3 regions of the Pseudoglutamicibacter albus genome follow, and region 2 is predicted to be linked to each of the others. Evidence: riboswitches for the same ligand, from Rfam matches in the RefSeq annotation. Region 2 holds a riboswitch; each other region holds the start of a gene.
What was found. A riboswitch is a leader RNA that binds a small molecule or an ion and turns the genes downstream of it on or off. The one in region 2 is predicted to bind S-adenosylmethionine.

Region 1: it holds a riboswitch for S-adenosylmethionine, as region 2 does, so the genes downstream of both, J2S67_RS00090 (LLM class flavin-dependent oxidoreductase) here and J2S67_RS08975 (flavin reductase family protein) in region 2, are expected to answer to the same signal.
Region 3: it holds a riboswitch for S-adenosylmethionine, as region 2 does, so the genes downstream of both, J2S67_RS00060 (O-acetylhomoserine aminocarboxypropyltransferase/cysteine synthase family protein) here and J2S67_RS08975 (flavin reductase family protein) in region 2, are expected to answer to the same signal.

What each region holds. Positions count from the first base shown of each region.
Region 1 covers NZ_JAVDXX010000001.1:18,629-21,900, forward strand. Annotated here, with positions in the region: gene acs (acetate--CoA ligase) at 1-1,305, opposite strand, end outside; SAM riboswitch class I at 1,314-1,411, opposite strand; SAM riboswitch class I at 1,753-1,866, shown strand; gene J2S67_RS00090 (LLM class flavin-dependent oxidoreductase) at 1,897-3,272, shown strand, end outside.
Region 2 covers NZ_JAVDXX010000001.1:2,030,543-2,033,814, reverse strand. Annotated here, with positions in the region: gene J2S67_RS08990 (single-stranded DNA-binding protein) at 1-572, shown strand, start outside; gene rpsR (30S ribosomal protein S18) at 643-882, shown strand; gene rplI (50S ribosomal protein L9) at 906-1,367, shown strand; SAM riboswitch class IV at 1,564-1,677, shown strand; gene J2S67_RS08975 (flavin reductase family protein) at 1,718-2,242, shown strand; gene J2S67_RS08970 (PepSY domain-containing protein) at 2,359-3,000, shown strand.
Region 3 covers NZ_JAVDXX010000001.1:11,053-14,324, reverse strand. Annotated here, with positions in the region: gene J2S67_RS00070 (M20 metallopeptidase family protein) at 1-359, opposite strand, end outside; gene J2S67_RS00065 (histidine phosphatase family protein) at 436-1,095, opposite strand; SAM riboswitch class I at 1,189-1,293, shown strand; gene J2S67_RS00060 (O-acetylhomoserine aminocarboxypropyltransferase/cysteine synthase family protein) at 1,306-2,634, shown strand; gene J2S67_RS00055 (CoA-binding protein) at 2,634-3,146, shown strand.

The DNA of each region.
Region 1 (3,272 bases), 2.0 Mb from region 2:
GACCATGCTGATGCCGCGCTCGGGTTCCCCGGTTTCGGGGTTGGCGGGCTGGTAGGTGTCGCGGCCGATCTGTTCGCGTAGCCACCGCGCTGCTTCAGGGTTGACGGCTTCACCTACGGTTCCGCCGAGGCGGATGCTCGAGAGATCGTATTCGTCGGGGATCCCTTCAGGGAACCAGCCCATGAGCGAACGCACGAGCGTTGGCGCGGTGTAGTAGGAGGTCACACCATAACGCTGGATGACTTCGAAGTGCCGGCCCGGGTGCGGGGCGTTGGGTACGCCTTCGTAGATGACTTGGGTCGCGCCGGCCCCGAGCGGCCCATAGATCTCGTAGGTGTGGGCGGTGACCCACGCGAGATCTGCAGTGCACCAATGCACATCGCCCGCGCGTTGAGCTGGGTCCGGGTGGGCGAAAATCTGGTTATAGGTCGCTACAGCACCGGTGAGGTAGCCGCCGGTCGTGTGCACCAGGCCCTTCGGTTTCCCGGTGGTCCCGGAGGTGTACATGATGAACAGCGGATTTTCCGCATCGAACGCTTCCGGTGTGTGCTGCCGTGGCTGGCGGGGCACAATCTGGTCCCACCAGATGTCACGGCCTTCGGTCCACGGGATGTCGCGGTGGCCGGTGCGGTCGATCACGAGCACATGCTCGAGCTGGTTCTCCCCGGATGCGGCCTCGTCCGCGATGTCCTTGACGGGCACGGCCTTGCCGCGGCGGTACTGGCCGTCGCTGGTGACCAGCAGCTTGGCGCGGGTGTCTTCAACACGGAAACGCAACGCTTCTGCGCTGAATCCGCCGAAAACAAGCGAGTGGATCGCGCCGATGCGTGCGCAAGCCAGCGTGATGATGATCGTCTCAACGAGCACCGGAAGATAGATCACGACGCGGTCGCCGCGGGCGATGCCCAGTTCCGTGAGCGCGTGGGCGGCTTGCGAGATTTCCTCGGTGAGTTCGCGGTAGGTGACGGTGCGACGGTCGCCGGGTTCACCTTCGAAGTAGAGCGCTACTTTGTCCCCGTTGCCTGCCGCTACGTGGCGGTCTGCGCAGTTGACAGCGGCGTTGAGCGTGCCTCCCGCGAACCAGGTTTGCTGCAGACCTTCCTGAGTTTCAGGGTTAGGCGGGGTTAGCGTGTGCACCGTATCCCACGGGGTCTCCCACGTGAGCTGGGCGGCCTGTTTGGCCCAGTACGCGCTGTGCTCTTCATCGCTAAGCAGCGCGTCATCGCTAGGCTGCGCGCTGCTGAGGTTTGCGTTGCTGAGCTGAGCCTGGGCGGCCTGGTGCGCGGGTGCGGACGTTGCGGTCATGCGTTGTCACTCCATCGATCCTGGCGTGAGCACCATGCCCGGTAAAAACCCGGGGTGGTTGCTGCGGCGTCATCGAGCCAGATCTCTCAGCCGCTCTGGATGGTTGTGCTGTCCATAGTGGGTGACGAAGGTGGTTGCACGCAAATCGGGTCAGCGTGTGTGTCATGTTGCTCAACACGCGCCACGCTTGAGGTAGCTGGCGTCTGATGCGGCGGGCGATCACCCCACCCATGATCCCGTTGATGATCAGCGCGATGATATCGACGGTAAAGAACACTTCTGGCCGCGCAAATTCCACGTCGCTGTAGCCCTTTCACCTGCAGAAACCCGTGTTATGGCATGGGGTAATACTTTCGCAGGTGTAGCCGCCGATGCGTGCCGTCATTCTTTGTCATCGGTCACGAGCGATTTGCGTGATGCCCATGGTGTGCCTCTATGCTGAATCCGTATCCATCCAGAGCGGCCGAGAGATCTGGCTCGATGACGCCGCAGCAACCATCCTGAAGGGTTCCGTAGCAGGAATCGTGAGGGAAAGGTGCTCCCGCCAGAAGACGATGGCGCAGCGTTTGAGGGCTGCGGGAAAGGGTTAACATGTCGTCTGAAAAACCGATTCTTCTCAACGCTTTCGCGATGAACACGATTGGCCACCAGTCCCCGGGTTTGTGGAAGCATCCGGAAGATACCTCGCGGGATTACAACAAGCTTTCGCACTGGGTTGAGCTTGCCAGGATCCTGGAGGAGGGCCGTTTTTCCGCCCTGTTTTTGGCGGACGTGATGGGTGTGTATGACGCCTATGCGAACTCCCCGGAGACCGCGTTGCGTTCCGGTGCGCAGATCCCGTTGGCTGACCCTGCAGTGATCGTGGCGGGGATGGCTGCGGCGACGAAGAACCTCGGTTTCGGTGTCACGGCGGGCACGGCATATGAGCATCCGGTGGGGCTTGCGCGCCGCATGGCGACCCTGGACCACATCACCGGCGGTCGAGTCGGCTGGAACGTTGTGACCGGCTACCTCGAGTCCGCGGCGAAGAACTTTGGCCAGACCCGCCAGATGGAGCACGACGAACGCTACGATCACGCGGATGAATATCTCGAGGTCGTGTATAAGCTGCTTGAGGGTTCGTGGGAGGACGATGCGGTTGTAGCTGACCGCGAATCTGGTTTGTTTGTTGACCCGGCTAAGGTGCACCCGATTGAACACGAGGGCAAGTGGTTCAACGTTCCAGGTATTGCGATCACGGAGCCTTCCCGTCAACGCACCCCGGTGATCTTCCAGGCTGGCGCGTCTTCGCGCGGTATGGCTTTCGCGGGGAAGCATGCTGAGGCTGTGTTCGTTTCGCAGGCAACCAAGGAAGGCCTCGCGAAGACCGTGAAGAAAATCCGCGAAGCAACCGTGGCGGCGGGCCGTAACGCTGATGACGTCAAGATTTTCGCGATGATCACCCCGGTCGTTGGCAAGACGAACGAGGAAGCGTGGGAGAAATTCCGCGAATACCAGTCTTATGCCGATGAACAGGGAGCGTTGGCGTTGCTCGCAGGCTGGACGGGCATCGACTTGTCCGAATACCCGCTTGATGCGGTGATCGGTGAAGACGTGGAGTCCAACGCGATCCAGTCCGCGGTGAACATGTTCCAGGCGGCTTCAGGTGATTCTGATAAGCCGTGGAACGTGGGCCAGTTGGCGCGCTACATCGGCGTGGGTGGTTTCGGTCCGGTTGCCGTGGGCACCGGCCGTGAAGTTGCCGAACAGTTCCATGAATGGGTGCGTGACACCGGGGTGGATGGCTTCAACGTCGCCTACGCGGTCAAGCCTGGCACGTTCCGTGACGTGGTGGACTATGTGATTCCAGAACTCGAAGCGCTCGGCGTGTACCCGAGCGCTGAGGAAGCCGCCGACGCCACAGTTGCGTGGGATGCCGACCGCCCAGTGGAGGACCAGACGGGTTCCTCCTTGCGCCACGCACTGTT
Region 2 (3,272 bases):
TGGGTAACCTCACCGCTGATCCGGAACTGCGTTTCACGCCCTCCGGTGCCGCGGTAGCGAACTTCACGGTCGCTTCTACGCCGCGGATCTTCGACCGTCAGGCCAACGAGTTCAAAGACGGCGAAGCCCTCTTCATGCGCTGCAGCGTATGGCGCGAACACGCCGAAAACGTGGCGGAATCACTGACCAAGGGCATGCGCGTCATCGCCCAGGGTCGTCTCCGTGCCCGCAGCTATGACGATCAGAACGGCAACCGCCGTACCGCATGGGAACTGGACGTCGACGAAGTCGGCCCAGCCCTGCGCTACGCAACCGCACAAGTCACCCGCAACCCGCGAGGCGGCGGGGGTAACCAAGGCGGTTTCGGCGGCAACCAGGGCGGCTTCGGTGGAAACACCGGCGGCGGCTTTGGTGGCGGCAACCAAGGCGGAGGCTTCGGCGGCCAGCAGAACCAGGGCGGCGGCGGAGACTGGGGTGCGCCTCAGCAATCTCCAGCTAACGACCCGTGGGGTAACTCTGGCGGCTCAAGCGACTGGGGCGCAAACCCCGGCCAGTCCGCACCACCGTTCTAAATCGTTTTCAAACCAATACCCATCCCGCAGCTGACACTGCGGGCTCCAAAACAAACTAAGGAGCTCCACGATGGCTAAGCCTGAAATTCGCAAGCCTAAGCCTAAGGCCAACCCGCTCAAGGCCGCCGACATCGACTACATTGACTACAAAGATGTCGCCCTTCTTCGCAAGTTCATCTCCGACCGCGGCAAGATCCGCGCTCGTCGTGTAACTGGCGTGACCGTGCAGGAGCAGCGCAAGATCGCTCAGGCGATCAAGAATGCGCGCGAAGTTGCCCTGCTTCCATACTCCGGCGCTGGCCGCGGCTAAGCAAGAAGGAGGAGAGAAGAAACATGGCAAAGCTTATTCTCACGCATGAGGTAACCGGCCTGGGTGCTGCTGGCGACATCGTCGAAGTACGCGACGGCTACGCACGTAACTACCTGTTGCCACGCGGCTACGCGATCACCTGGACCAAGGGTGGCGAGAAGGACATCGAGTCCATCAAGGCTGCTCGCGAGGCCCACCGCATCGCGAATCTCGAAGAAGCACAGAAGATCGCAGACGGCCTCAAGGACGCTGAGATCCGCATCGAGGTTAAAGCTGGTGACACCGGCCGCCTGTTCGGTACCGTCAAGCAGGCCGACGTTGCAGCAGCAATCGAGGCTGCCGGCCTGGGCAAGGTCGACAAGCGCACCATCGAGATCGCACAGCAGGTCAAGACAACTGGCCACTACAAGGCCACCGTCCGCCTGCACGAAGACGTTCTCGCGAACACCACGCTGCACGTTGTTGCAGCACCAAAGGGCAAGTAACACTCAAGCACTCAGCGCGCGGAACCATAATGTGAACCGCGTGTCAGCTCACGTGTGAAACAGTCTGAGACGCGCCCCGCGAGGGGCGTGAACGAACGCCGCACCCGGCAAGGGTGCGGCGTTCGTCTCATTAAATGAACTACAGGACACATTCAGTTGCACGGCGTGCGCTGAACTGTTTATCGTTTAACACACGAATCATGAGTACGGATTTTTAGGCCCTGGCTAATCCGTCGGCAACCCTCTCGCGTAGGTGGGGTGCCCCAGGTGACGATTCGGCCGTCGGGAATGCCGGCGGCAAGCTGCGCCGGCCATAGTGGACGGCCGATACTTGCGAAGGATGAGTCGCTATGTCCCTGACCCACACCATCGACCAGGCAACCCTGCGTTCGGCATTCGACCGTTTCCCTGTAGGCGTGGCAGCCCTCTGCTCCCGCGTGGGAGGCCACCACGAAGGCATGGTCTCCTCGAGCTTCGCGGTCGGCATCTCATATGAGCCAGCGCTCGTATCCTTCTCAGTTCGCAACGAATCCCGCACATGGCAGCGCCTCAAGCACGGCTACCGGCTCGGCGTCTCGATTCTGGCCGATGAACACCGCGAGGTCTGCTATCAGCTCGCCTCCCGCGACGTATCCAAGCGTTTCAGCGGCCTCGACGTTACGTTAGCTGACTCCGGTGCTTTGTTCCTGGACCGCGCCGCCCTGTGGCTTGAGACCTCGATCTATGACACGGTCCCGGCAGGCGACCACACCATCGTGCTGTTGAAGGTCCACGCTGTATCGCAAGGCGAGGAACACGGAGAGCCGATCGTGCTGCACGGCAAGACGTTCCGCGACCTTGCGCAGCTTCCAGACCGCGCACTCGTAACCGCCTAAAGCCTGCTGTTTGGAGGCGCTGATCATAGGGCAAACGCGGGCAGTTAATCCAGATTGGCTTAGAGCTGAGCAAAAAAGCAGTGCTATCTGAGTCCCGATCTGCGTATATTGAGGCCATGGAGAGAAAACATGTAGCCCTCACGTCCGTAGCAACCCTCGCGCTGGTTCTTGCCGCTTGCGGTGCTCCAACGGAGGACAAAACCTCCGAATCCACCCAGGACGCCCAGCAGACCCAAACTCAGCAGACTGAGACTCAGCAGGCGCAGAACACTGACGCCGATGACGCTGACGATGCTGATGATAAGGACTCTGCAGACAACAACGCGCAAGCCCCAACCAAGGGTGGCAGCCAACAGAACGCTCTCAAGGCGATCGAGACCGCTGAAAAGGAAGTTGGCGGAAAGGTCGTTGACCTCGACTGGGATGACGATAAGAGCGGCTGGAGCGTAGATGTTGTCAAGGGCAATAAGAGTCACGAGCTCGAGGTAGCCGCTGACGGATCCAAGGTCACCAACCAGGATGAAGTCGAAGACGTAGACAGCGATGACCGCCGCGAATATGACGCGATCAAGGTAGAAATCGCTAAGGCGATCGAGACCGCGCTCAAGGACACCCCAGGCACCCTCGATGACGTCAGTGTTGACGAGGAGCAAGGCCAGATCATGTGGGAAGTTGATATCTACCCAGAGGGTGGCGGCGCCGACGTGACGGTCTATGTGGACGTCAAGAGCGGACAGGTCCTCAAGAAGGACAAATAAGCACGGAAAAGCCTAAGCAATAGTGCAAGGTAGTTTGTGGGGCGGGCCCTTTCGGGCCCGCCCCATGTGCATGTAGCCCCATTTCATGTAGTCCCATTTGTGGGCACGTCAACCTTCCACGAGGGTGAGTTGGCGAACCTTCAACCTCTACTCGGGCGAGTCTGTGGGTAACTAGCCCAAACCTGTGGATAACTTAGGGTTTCAGGCGTGTATCGCGTGGATATCCTTCTTGTCAACATGACACGTGTGCTTGAAGGTTGGGGAAAAGTTTC
Region 3 (3,272 bases), 2.0 Mb from region 2:
TCAAGCCCGGTTTCTTCGGTGACCGGTAGCGCGTCCATGTCTCCACGCAACAGGACTACGGGGCGGCGCGTACCTTCAGGTAGCGGAGCAGCACCACGCAGAACAGCGGTCACAGAGGACTGCGCCTTCCCGGTGTGCAGCTCGATCCCCTCGGTTCCCTCGAGCGCATCCAGCACCGCCGCCTGAGTGGTGGGTAGGTGCCGGTCCAGCTCGGGATTCGCGTGCAGATAGCGGCGCAACCGGACGATGTGCCCGTTGAGTTCCGCCGGGATCGGTTCTTGCGCCGCCGGATGTACCGCCGGAAGCTGTTGCCCCGGTGTTGACGTGTTTCTCGCTGATGTACTGGCGGTGCTCATCATGGGTGTCCTTGGCTTAGCTGGTGTCCGTGAACGGCGTCACAGTCAGTGTAGTGGGTGGCTGTGATGCAGCGCCGGGTTAGGAAAGTGCGCTGCGGATGTGGTGCAGGTGCGCTTCTTGGGCTGGGGTGAGGTAGCGGATGTCGCAGTTGCGCAAGCCCGGGTTGCTGATGTTCCACTCGTCCAAGGTGTTGAGCAGGCAGCGAGTGGTTGAGCCGTGGGATACGGCGATGATCCGCTTGCCCGGGTTGCGCTGGAGTGCTTCGGCGAGCGCTGTAGCACTACGGCGGCCGGCGTCTTTGGAGCTTTCGACTCCTTCGAGGATCCCGAGCTCTTTACCGCGGGCTTCGACCTCTTCGACGTTGGGGAGGTGCGCCGGGAAGAGGTAGGTGAAGGTGTCTTGGTCGATGTCGACGTAGGCACGACCTTCGTAGGGGCCGTAGGAGCGTTCTTTGAGCCCGGCGATGACGCGCGGCGCCTCAAGTCCGAGGTGTTCAGCGATGATCTCGGCGGTTTCGCGTGCCCTGAGCTGCGGGGAGGTGAGAATGACGTCCCACGGGCTACCCCATCGTGATGTCGCGTCAGCCGCCAGGGTTTCCGCCGCGGCGCGGGCTTGTTCGATGCCGGTCGCGTTGAGGGGGACGTCCGCGCTTCCTTGGAAGCGGCGTTCTTTATTCCAGTCTGTTTGCCCGTGGCGGACCAAAGCGAGAGACGGGACGTGGTGAGGGCTGGTGCTCATATCCCCAGCTTATGCCGGCCGCACTGTTCCCGGCGCGCCTTAGTACGTCACATGCGTTTGCCCTGGCTCGAGTCGAGTGCGCATAATGGTGGCTGACCATCTAGAGCGGTCGAGGGACCTGGCCCTGTGACGCCGCAGCAACCATCGACGCAGCACCACCGCTGCAGCGAATGGTGCTCATGCCGGGATCGATGGAGTTGAAGGAGTTCCATGTCTTCTGCCGACCGTCAATTCGGTTTCCGTACCCGTGCCCTGCATGCGGGTGCCACCCCTGATTCGGAGCACGGTTCGCGTGCCGTCCCGCTGTATAACACGACGTCTTTCGTGTTTGAAAACGCGGACGATGCGGCAACGCTGTTCGCGCTGCAGAAGTACGGGAACGTGTATTCGCGTATCGCTAACCCTACGGTTGCGGCGTTCGAGGAACGCGTCGCGTCCCTTGAGGGCGGTATCGGCGCGGTCGCGACGTCTTCGGGTATGGCCGCTGAGTTCATCACGTTCGCCGCGCTATGCCAGGCGGGCGATCACGTGGTCGCTTCCTCGAAGCTCTATGGCGGGACCGTGACGCAGCTGGATGTCACGCTGCGCCGATTCGGCGTGGAGACCACGTTCATCGACTCAACCGAGGTCGAGGACTTCGCGGCCGCGATCCAACCGAACACCAAGGTCCTCTACACCGAGGTGGTCGCCAACCCGTCCGGTGTGATCACCGACATCGAAGGTCTCGGCGCTCTCGCCCACGAACACGGGATCCCACTGGTTGTGGATTCGACCCTGACCCCGCCATATATTTTCCGTCCGCTGGAACACGGCGCGGACATCGTGATCCACTCGGCGACCAAGTTCCTGGGCGGCCACGGAACCACCCTGGGCGGCGTGGTCGTTGAATCAGGCCGTTTCAACTGGGGCAACGGCAACTTCCCGTCCATGACGGAACCGGTGCCTTCCTACGGCGACTTGTCGTGGTGGGGCAACTTCGGCGAGTACGGTTTCCTCACCAAGCTACGCAACGAACAGTTGCGTGACATCGGCGCATCGCTCGCCCCTCAGTCCGCGTGGCAGTTGCTCATCGGCATCGAAACCCTGCCGCAGCGTATGGATGCGCACATCGCCAACGCCCGTGAGGTCGCGCGTTGGCTGGCTAACGATGACCGCATCGAGTGGGTCTCCTACGCCGGCCTGGAAGACCACGCCTACCACGAACGCGGCAAGCAGCTCTTGCCGAACGGCGTGGGCTCCGTGTTCAGCTTTGGTCTCAAGGGTGGGCGCGACGTCGGGGCTGAGTTCATCGCGAACCTGCAGCTGGCCAGCCACCTAGCCAACATTGGTGACGCGAAGACCCTCGTGTTGCATCCGGCATCCACAACGCATCAGCAGCTAAGTAAAGAACAGCTGATTGCCGGCGGGATCGGCGAAGACCTGATCCGTATTTCGGTGGGCCTTGAGGATGTTGAGGACATCATCTGGGACCTCGACCAGGCCCTGGAAGCCGCCGTGAACGGTGCTAGTGACGGTGCTGCGAACGGGGAGGAAGCGTAATGAGCAACGAAACCACCACAACAGAGGCCAACAGCACGTGGGTTGGCCCATCAGCCCCGCAACGGTTGAACCTGCTGCGTGCCGCCAAGAGCATCGCGATCGTCGGCGCCTCCACCAACCCCGCGCGTGCCGCGTATTTCGTGGCGACCTACCTGCAGTCCTCCGCCCCCTACAAGCTGTACTTCATCAACCCGCGAGCCACTGAGCTGCTCGGGGAGCCCGTGTACCCGAGCCTCGATGACCTGCCAGAAGCGCCCGACATCGTGGTTGCATTCCGCCGTAACGAAGACCTCCCGAGCGTCGCTGAGGACGCCGTGCGTGTGGGCGCGAAGGTGTTCTGGGCACAGTTGGGCCTGTGGAACGAAGAAGCCGCGCGCATCGCTGAAGCCGGCGGGCTCGCCGCGGTCATGAACCGTTGCGTCAAAATCGAGCACGCACGCTTCCACGGCGGTCTCCACCTTGCAGGCTTCGACACCGGAGTCATCTCCTCCAAACGCCAACTGCGCGCATAACGGTTGCTGTTGCGTCGCTGCACAGCACGATCGCGCACCGATGCTTGAGGCGCCTGCGCGGCGCGGTGGCTACCGCGTGACCGTCTCACCGCGGCGCCGCGGGGTTGAATATCCTGCGCGTCGCGG